2 regions of the Mesorhizobium sp. M0598 genome follow, and region 1 is predicted to be linked to the other one. Evidence: riboswitches for the same ligand, from Rfam matches in the RefSeq annotation. Region 1 holds a riboswitch; the other holds the start of a gene.
What was found. A riboswitch is a leader RNA that binds a small molecule or an ion and turns the genes downstream of it on or off. The one in region 1 is predicted to bind thiamine pyrophosphate.

Region 2: it holds a riboswitch for thiamine pyrophosphate, as region 1 does, so the genes downstream of both, thiB (thiamine ABC transporter substrate binding subunit) here and thiC (phosphomethylpyrimidine synthase ThiC) in region 1, are expected to answer to the same signal.

What each region holds. Positions count from the first base shown of each region.
Region 1 is NZ_JAMYQL010000036.1:42,909-47,558, reverse strand. It holds gene thiC (phosphomethylpyrimidine synthase ThiC) at 1-1,736, opposite strand, end outside; TPP riboswitch at 1,841-1,957, opposite strand; gene NKI59_RS29430 (Fic family protein) at 2,140-3,684, opposite strand.
Region 2 is NZ_JAMYQL010000005.1:247,135-251,784, reverse strand. It holds gene NKI59_RS09940 (ABC-F family ATP-binding cassette domain-containing protein) at 1-1,434, opposite strand, end outside; gene NKI59_RS09935 (thiamine diphosphokinase) at 1,450-2,094, opposite strand; TPP riboswitch at 2,222-2,336, shown strand; gene thiB (thiamine ABC transporter substrate binding subunit) at 2,380-3,393, shown strand; gene thiP (thiamine/thiamine pyrophosphate ABC transporter permease) at 3,645-4,650, shown strand, end outside.

The DNA.
Region 1 (4,650 bases):
ATGCCCTCCTTCTGCGCTTCGGCGCGGATGTCGTGGGAAATTCGCATCGAGCAGAATTTCGGTCCGCACATCGAGCAGAAATGCGCCAGCTTGTGCGCCTCCTTGGGCAAGGTTTGATCGTGGAAGGACCGCGCTGTTTCGGGATCGAGCGACAGGTTGAACTGGTCCTCCCAGCGGAACTCGAATCTGGCCCGCGACAGCGCGTCGTCGCGGATCTTCGCCGCCGGGTGACCCTTCGCCAGGTCGGCGGCATGCGCCGCGATCTTGTAGGTGATCACGCCGGTCTTGACGTCGTTGCGATCGGGAAGGCCGAGATGTTCCTTGGGCGTGACGTAGCAGAGCATGGCGGTGCCGAACCAACCGATCATCGCCGCGCCGATGCCGGAGGTGATGTGGTCGTAGCCCGGCGCGATGTCGGTCGTCAGCGGGCCAAGCGTATAGAACGGCGCCTCGCCGCAAACGGCGAGTTGCTTGTCCATGTTCTGCTTGATCTTGTGCATCGGCACGTGGCCAGGCCCCTCGATCATCACCTGGCAATCCTTCGCCCAGGCGATCTTCGTCAGCTCGCCAAGCGTTTCCAGCTCGGCGAACTGCGCCGCATCGTTGGCATCGGCGATCGAGCCGGGACGAAGGCCGTCGCCGAGCGAGAAGGAGACGTCATAGGCGCGGCAGATGTCGCAGATCTCCGCGAAGTGCTCGTAGAGGAAGCTTTCCCGGTGATGGTGCAGGCACCATTTTGCCATGATCGAGCCGCCGCGCGAGACGATACCCGTGACCCGGTCAACGGTCAGTGGGATGTAATGCAGCCGCACGCCGGCATGGATGGTGAAATAGTCAACGCCCTGTTCGGCCTGTTCGATCAGCGTGTCGCGGTACACCTCCCAGGTCAGATCCTCGGCAATGCCGCCAACCTTCTCGAGCGCCTGGTAGAGCGGCACCGTGCCGATCGGCACCGGCGAGTTGCGGACGATCCAGTCGCGGATGTTGTGGATGTTGCGGCCGGTCGACAGGTCCATCACCGTATCGGCGCCCCAGCGGATCGCCCAGACCATCTTTTCGACCTCTTCGGCCATCGAGGAGGTGACAGCGGAGTTGCCGATATTGGCATTGATCTTGACCAGGAAATTGCGGCCGATGATCATCGGCTCGCTCTCTGGGTGGTTAATGTTGGCGGGAATGATTGCGCGTCCGCGCGCCACCTCATCACGCACGAAATCCGGCGTGACGAAATCGGGCAGTGTCGCGCCGAAAGCCTCGCCGTCGCGCTCAAGCTTGCCGTGCAGGATCTCGCGACCAAGGTTCTCGCGGATGGCGGCGAACTCCATTTCGGGTGTGATGATGCCGGCGCGCGCATAGGTAAGCTGAGTCACCGCCTTGCCTGACTTGGCCCTCAGCGGCCGGTTACGGACTGGAAACTCCGGCGTCAGGCGCTCGCCTGCGGCGAATCCGTTGTCTTCCGGCCGCACGTGGCGGCCGTCATAGGCTTCGACATCGCCCCGCGCCGTAATCCATTCGTGGCGAAGCCGGGCAAGGCCGTTTTCGATGCTGGTTTCGACAGTCGGGTCTGTATAGGGGCCGGACGGATCGTAGACGGTGACGGGCGGTTCGCCGGCCGTCGGATGGACGGAGATTTCGCGCATCGGTACCCTGATCTGCGGGTGGATGGCACCGGGCTTGTGGATTTTTCGTGAGGCGGGCAGCGGTCCCGTCGAGACGGCGGGGGTGAGGGCATTCATCTTGAGGCTCCTTTGCTCGTTGCATTGGAGACCCAGTTCTGTGCCGGGAGGATGAAAAGACGCTTCTAGCGACCTGCCGAAACAGGATCTCGGGCGTAAACTCCCGCAAAGCGCTTGCACCGTCCCTACGCCAGTATGAACTGGATCAGGTTCAACGGGTCACTGCGCCGCGAATGCCAGCAGTATCTCAGCCCCTTGCCGGGACTCCCCTGGTGAATGCGTGAGGTTGGACGGGACGGCTCCGGTTTGTCAAGCGCGTTCTGGCCGCGGCTGATCGGCCGCCGGTCAGACCGTGCGGAAAAAATCGTGCATGTCTCGGCGACAAGTCAAGCGTCGGAGATGAAGGCAGGGACAAGGGAATCGCAAACCGTCGGACTAAAAATCGATCCTGATGATCACACCTTCAATGGGGACCAAAGGTTTGCGCGTAGATCGCCTCGATTCTTCCTGCCTCGTCATTGGTCAGCGCGGCGAATTCCTTTTCGCGCGCGCGGTTCGATAGATGTCCATCATTCTGGTGAAGAAAACGGAAGAGCAGATCGATCAACCGCTCGGGCATGTCGATAAAGGCGTCCACCTGCTGCCGGAACTGATCGTAGCGCTGCAGAAATGCGGTTTCCTCGGGAAGGTCCCGTTCGATCGTCCGCTGAACGCAGGCATAGAGGAATTCGGCGTGCGGGGTTGCATCGAAGAACCGGTAGAAATCACCGGTGTCATTCAGCACCCGGACGTTGAATTGCGGCGTCGGTTCCCATTCCACCAACGGCAGAAGGCGCTGCGAATAGCTCTCGAGCACGCCCCTGTACTCGTTGATCTGGTCCAGGATCGCGGCCGAGACGGGAAAGACAACTCCCGGCGGATTGAAGCCGCGCATGGCAAGGACGTGGTGGATTAGGTAGCGGTGAATGCGGCCGTTTCCGTCCTCGAACGGGTGAATGTAGACAAAGCCGAAGGCGAGGATTGCGGCGGCTACGACTGCGTCAAGGTTTTGCGCGGGGCCCTGATCGAACGCCGCCATTCCATCAATTAGCCGCGGCAGGTCCTCGGGCCGAGCGCTGATGTGATCGGGCAAGGGCGTGCCGTTGTCTCGGTCATGCTCACCGACGAAACCTCCTTCTTTTCGGAAGCCAAGTCTTACGAAACGGGCGTCGCCAAGTACAATTCTTTGCAGACGCAGCAGCTCATCGCGATTGATCGGCCAGCGGCCGGATTCGCCGATGGCGCGGCCCCAGCGCTGGATGCGATCTTGCGGCGGGTGCTCGCCCTCGATCGCATAGCTTGATCGCGAGTCTTTGAGCAAAAGAAAGGCGGCGGTCCGAGCAAGAAGGTCGCGCGGCACGTCCGCTACGATTGCCTCCGCGCGCCGCGGTAGTTCAAGGCCGATGAATTTTTCGAGAATCTTGGTGCGGAACACCAGAGGGCAGAACTCACGCGTGCCGGGGAGATTGTCCCTTACGCGGTAGCGCGAAGCGGTCTTGTCGGGTCCCGGCCACTGCAGCTCGGGATCGACAACCGGAATGTATCGTCCGGCCTTCGCGTCCGGCAGATCGATACGCGCGCCCCTCAGCCATTCATATAAAAACCAGATGCGTCGGGCATAACTGCCGGTCGGGCTTTCACGGACCAGCGCCTCGATCGGCGCGGGACCGGTCACTTGGAACAGCCGCTTGAGGACGGCAAGGTTCAGTCCCTCGTACTTGAGCGCAAAGGTCAGGTGGCCTTCGAGGGTAGGATTTGGGGCATGGCGGGGGGTCATGATCCGCCAGCCATCCCGTTCGGTAATGCGATGATGCTCGCCCGTGGCGAACAACCTACGGGGCAAGGGCACGGCGAGCCTGTAGGCTCCGATCAGGGCGCTGTACCCGGCCGGGGTCGCCGTTTCAGGAGGGCGGATTTCCTGAAAAACGGTAACAGGACCTGAAAATTGGTGCTGTTGCACCGCAGGCATGAAAAGCGAATCCTTCCATCGAATTTTGGTTAGTTCGGGCCAAAACCTATGAAAAATGATCCTATCCCATGAAAATTGATGCCACAAGACAAATTTTCCGAAAACCGATTCTAAGACGGTGCTGAAGTCGATCAAGCAAGAACTCCGCCACCGGCTCAAGGAAGCGACTTCAGACAAAAAGGTGAGTCCAGGAACCGCCATTCGCCCGTCTGTTAGTCACGAGGCCGGCACGGATGGCCCGCCTTACGTCGAGCCGGACTTGCTCGAGGAGCAGCGCGCCGTTCGGGGCTCACTCATAGAGCGCTCCGGCGCGCGATCCCGATTTGATAGCCGCGATCACGCTCGCGACTGATCTTGGTGACGTGGCGGCGTCGGAGTAGAAAAGTGATGCAGGATCTCGGTGGCGTCGTGTGTGTGTGACCTGAAATGAGTTCTCTACGGTATGGGGGGCGGCACGCAGCGCGCGCGTCTTCTCGGCAAACAGATCGACGAAGCGGCACCGAAGGGAAGTTCCCGGCATTCATTCTCGCCATCGCTGCCCCAATTTGCCGACCGGACTGCCGATCGATCTCGGCCAATACCTTGCGCGCGCAAGGGCCGAAGCTGAACTGGGCGGCACCTGCTCATTCGGGAGCTAACTCATGCTTGGCGCGCTAGCCCGAGAGAGCTGTGCCTGATCGAATGCGTGAATCGTAGCTCGGGGTGGAGAGGCTGACGCGGTCATCTGTCACCCGCCTTCGGGCTGTAACGGAAAGCGCGACATCGTCTCCAATGCTCGTTCCCCACGTCGAGGGCCCAGCGGCTTGGCTGCGGGGGGACTGTCAGCTAGTGGCCGCTGGGCCTTGACGACCAGCGAGCGTAAGAGGAGGCCCTGTGCTGGCTGACGAAAACTTGCGAGCAAAGCCGCGGAAAAGCATCATTCGAACGAATTCTTTCGTCGAGACGAGGAGGCAGTGAGCGGTAGCC
Region 2 (4,650 bases), on a different contig from region 1:
GCCGTCACCATCCGGCGCGATGATGCTGGTCACGGTGCGGTCGAGGAAATCGCGATCGTGGCTGACCAGGATCACCGTGCCGGCAAAGCCGGCGACCAATTCCTGCAGCAGCTCCAGCGTCTCCATATCGAGGTCGTTGGTCGGCTCGTCGAGCACAAGCAGGTTTGCCGGCCGCGCCAAAACGCGTGCGAGAATCAGCCGTGCCCGCTCGCCGCCCGAAAGCTCGCGCACCGGCGTGCGCGCCTGTTCCGGCTTGAACAGGAAGTCTTTCATGTAAGAGACGACGTGGCGCTGCTCGCCATTGATGACGAGGTTCTCGCCGCGCCCGTCGGTCAGATACTGCGCCAGTGTCTCCTGCGGGTCGACGGCTTCGCGCTTCTGGTCGAGCGTGGCGATCTCCAGATTTGTGCCGAGCCGCACCGTGCCTGCGTCCGGCTTCAATTCGCCGGTCAGCATCTTCAACAGCGTCGTCTTGCCGGCGCCGTTCGGCCCGACCAGACCGACGCGATCGCCGCGCTGGATGCGGGTCGAGAATCCCTTGACCACGGTCAGATCGCCAAAGCTCTTCTCGATGTTCCTGGCTTCGATCACCAGCTTGCCGGATTCGGCGGCGTCGCTGGCTGTCATCGTCGCCGCACCCTCGGCGCCGCGATGACCACGAAAGCGCTGGCGCATGGTCTGCAACTCACCGAGCCGGCGCATGTTGCGCTTGCGCCGCGCTGTCACGCCATAGCGCAGCCAGTGCTCCTCGCGGACGATCTGGCGACCGAGCTTGTGCTGCTCGCGCTCTTCCTCCTCCAGCACCGTGTCGCGCCATTCCTCGAAATAGCCAAAGCCCTTGTCGAGACGGCGGGTCTGGCCGCGGTCGAGCCAGATTGTGGCGCGTGACACGCGCTCGAGAAAACGGCGGTCATGCGAGATGACGACCAGTGCCGAGGAGGTGCGGGCAAGCTCCTCCTCCAGCCATTCGATAACCGAAAGGTCAAGGTGATTGGTCGGCTCATCGAGGAGGAGAATGTCGGGCTCCGGCGCCATGACGCGGGCGAGGGCGGCGCGCCGCGCCTCGCCGCCGGAGAGGTCGTTCGGCCGTTCCTCGCCGGTCAGGCCGAGATGCTCCATCAGATAGGTGGCGCGGTAGGGATCGTCGGCGGGCCCGAGCCCCGCCTCGACATAGGCGCGGACGGTCGCAAAACCGTCCATGTCGGGCATTTGCGGCAAGTAGCGCACGGTTGCCGAGGGCTGGCGGAAGACTTCGCCATCCTGCGGTTCGATCAGCCCGGCGGCGATCTTGAGGAGCGTCGACTTGCCAGAGCCGTTGCGGCCGACCAGGGCGATCTTGTCGCCAGCCGAGGCCGTCAGGGCGGCACCGTCGAGCAGCGGCGTGCCGCCAAAGGTCAGCTTTATCCCGTCGAGATTGAGAAGTGGCGGCGCCATATCAGCTTTCTGGGCTCAGCTTTCCGGAAGAGGGTAGGGATGCGCGAGCAGCAGCGCGCGGCCGCTGGCCAGCGCGATTTCCAGCCGGCCCCTGACCTCGTTGGAAATGGTCAGCGACGAGCCGAACGCAACCTCGACATGGTCGAGCGGCCATTTGGCGCCGGTGACTGTCAGGCCGGCGAGATCCGAAAAGCCGAGCACCGAAAACAGCGTGCCGTCGGCATAGTCGAAGTCAGTCTTTCCCGGCAGCAAGGGAATGCCTTCCTGTGCGCCGCTGGTCAAAAGCACTTCCGTCCCGCCTTCCGCCAGCCGGACGCTCAGCGCCAGATGCAGGAAGATGTGGTCGGTACGTTTGCCGCCGAAGGCGCCTGCGAGCACAAGGCTGGTCGCACCGCGTTCGAGCGCGGCGGCGATAGCGAGTTCACCGTCGGTCTTGTCCTTTTCGGCGGGAAACACCTGCCGTGGCACGGCGGCCAGATCCTCCGGCAACTCGGCAGGCACCGAATCGAAATCGCCGACCCAGAGTTCCGGCCTCAGGCCCAGCATACGGGCATGTCCGATGCCGGCGTCGGCGGCGATGACGCGCGAGCCTTCGACTTGGCGGTCGAGCAGCGGCGTGCGGATGAGATCGCCGCCAAGCAGGATGGTGAATGTGCTCATATCTCGTGGCCCTTACCAGCCCTGCCCCGGAAACGGAAGATGAAACGGCAGACGAAACGGAAGGCTGGGCTTTGGATGCCCGGCAAACTTCCGCTTGCGCAGCACTTCGGCCGGGCCTATGTGTCGCAACGCTCTAACGGGGTGCCGGACGCGATCTTCGCGGACCGGCTGAGAGGCAAGACTGCCAACCCGCTGAACCTGATCCGGTTTGTACCGGCGGAGGGATTAGACGTTTCGGACAGCCCGACGCCTCAATTCCTTTCAACGCGAACGAAGGAGGCGCCGATGCGCAGTTTTTTCCACTCTCTTGTCTCAATTGTCCTGCTTGCGGCATCCGCGCTCGCCCTGCCAGGGCAGGCATCGGCACAGGATAGACTGACGGTCTATACCTATGAAAGCTTCACCGCCGATTGGGGTCCGGGACCGGCGGTGAAGAAGGCCTTCGAGGCCGAATGCAGTTGCGTCGTCGAATTCGTCTCGGTCGCCGACGGCGTGGCGCTGCTCAACCGTGTGAAGCTGGAAGGCGCCGCGACCAAGGCCGATATCGTACTTGGCCTCGATACCAACTTAACCGCCGACGCCAAGGCAACCGGCCTGTTTTCGCCGCACGGCGCCGTCTCGGGCGTCAATGTGCCGGGCGGCTGGAGCGACGATATTTTCGTGCCGTTCGACTATGGCTATTTCGCCGTCGTCTACGATACCGAAAAACTGAAGAGCCCGCCGAAGAGCCTCAGGGAATTGGTCGAGGGCGATGCCGGAGAGAAGATCGTCATCCAGGATCCGCGCACCTCGACGCCGGGCCTTGGCCTGCTGCTGTGGGTCAAGTCGGTCTATGGCGACAAGGCGCCGGAAGCCTGGGCCAAACTCAAGGCGAAGGTGCTGACGGTAACGCCGGGCTGGAGCGAGGCCTACGGCCTGTTCACCAAGGGCGAGGCGCCGATGGTGCTGTCCTACACCACCTCGCCGGCCTACCACATGGTCGCCGAAAACACCGAGCGCTACCAGGCGGCGTCCTTCGAGGAGGGCGAATATCTGCAGATCGAGGTTGCGGGGATCACCACCAAGGGTGCGAAGAACCCGCTGGCAGAAAAGTTCATTGCCTTCATGACCGGACCGAAATTCCAGGATGTCATTCCCGAAACCAACTGGATGTTCCCGGCCGGCAAAACCGACAAGCCGCTCAACCCGGCGTTCGATAAGCTGGTCAAGCCGACCAAGACCTTGCTGTTCAGCCCGGAAGACGTCGCCGCCAACCGCAAGGCCTGGGTCGACGAGTGGCTGGCGGTGATGAGCAAGTAGGGCTCAAGCCTCGTCGGATGTTTGCGCCAAGCCACCCCCCTCTGGCCTGCCGGCCATCTCCCCCTCAAGGGGGGAGATCGGCAGCTTTGTCGCCTCTCCTCGTCCTGCCACTTGTGACATTGGCGAAGGCGGCTGAGTGCGCAATCTCCCCCCTTGAGGGGGAGATGGCCGGCAGGCCAGAGAGGGGTGGGCTCGGCCATTGTCAGGTATTTCCTTCGATCAACACCTGTCGTAGTGTCGGGTAGCGCAACATGCGTACGCGTCATCCGGCCGATCCCCGCGTCACTGCCGGCATCGTCGCGCTCGCCGCCATCGCGCTGCTGATCGGCGGTGCATTCGCCGGGCTCGTCGTCGAAGCCACACGCGACCTGTCCGGCGCCGCCGCCGCTTTCGATTCCTATCTCCTGCGTGTCGCCCGCTTCACGCTCTGGCAGGCTCTGTTGTCGACCCTGCTCTCCGTTGCACCGGCGCTGTTCGTCGCGCGCGCCCTGTCGCGGCATCCACGTTTTTTCGGGCGAGGCTTTATCCTGCAGCTTTTCGCCGTGCCGCTGGCGCTGCCGGCCATTGTTGCCGCACTCGGCGTCTTGGCACTCTATGGCCGCGCCGGCTATTTCGCCGGCACGCTCGGCGCGATTGGCGGGCAGAGCTGGCCCGGCATCTATGGCCTGTCGGGCATTCTCGTCGCCCATGTCTTCTTCAACCTGCCGCTGGCGACGCGGCTGTTCCTGGAGGCGTTGCAGACCGTGCCGGCCGACCAATGGCGGCTGGCGAGCCAGCTTGGCATGGGTGCTGCGCCGGCCTTCCGGCTGATCGAATGGCCGCCGCTGCGTGCGGCCTTGCCGGGCGTTGCCGGGCTCGTTTTCATGCTGTGCATCACCTCCTTCACCATCGTGCTTACGCTCGGCGGCGGACCCAGCGCGACGACGCTCGAGGTTGCCATCTACCAGGCGCTGCGTTTCGACTTCGACCCGGCGCGGGCTGTGACGCTGACCCTGCTGCAGATTGCCCTGACCTTCGTCGTCGTGCTGGCCTTGACGCGGCTCGGCGCCAATATGGTCGGGGATGCCAATCTGCCGGTGGCGCCGCGCCGGTATTTTTCAGCCGGTGCGGCCGAGACCGTGCTGAACGCATTGGCGATCGGGCTCGCACTCCTGTTTGTCGCCGGGCCGATGGCGGCCACGTTGGCAGCCGGGCTTGGCGCCGATCTCGGCCGCCTGGCCGGCGAGGGCGCGGTGCGGCAAGCGACGGCGACCAGTG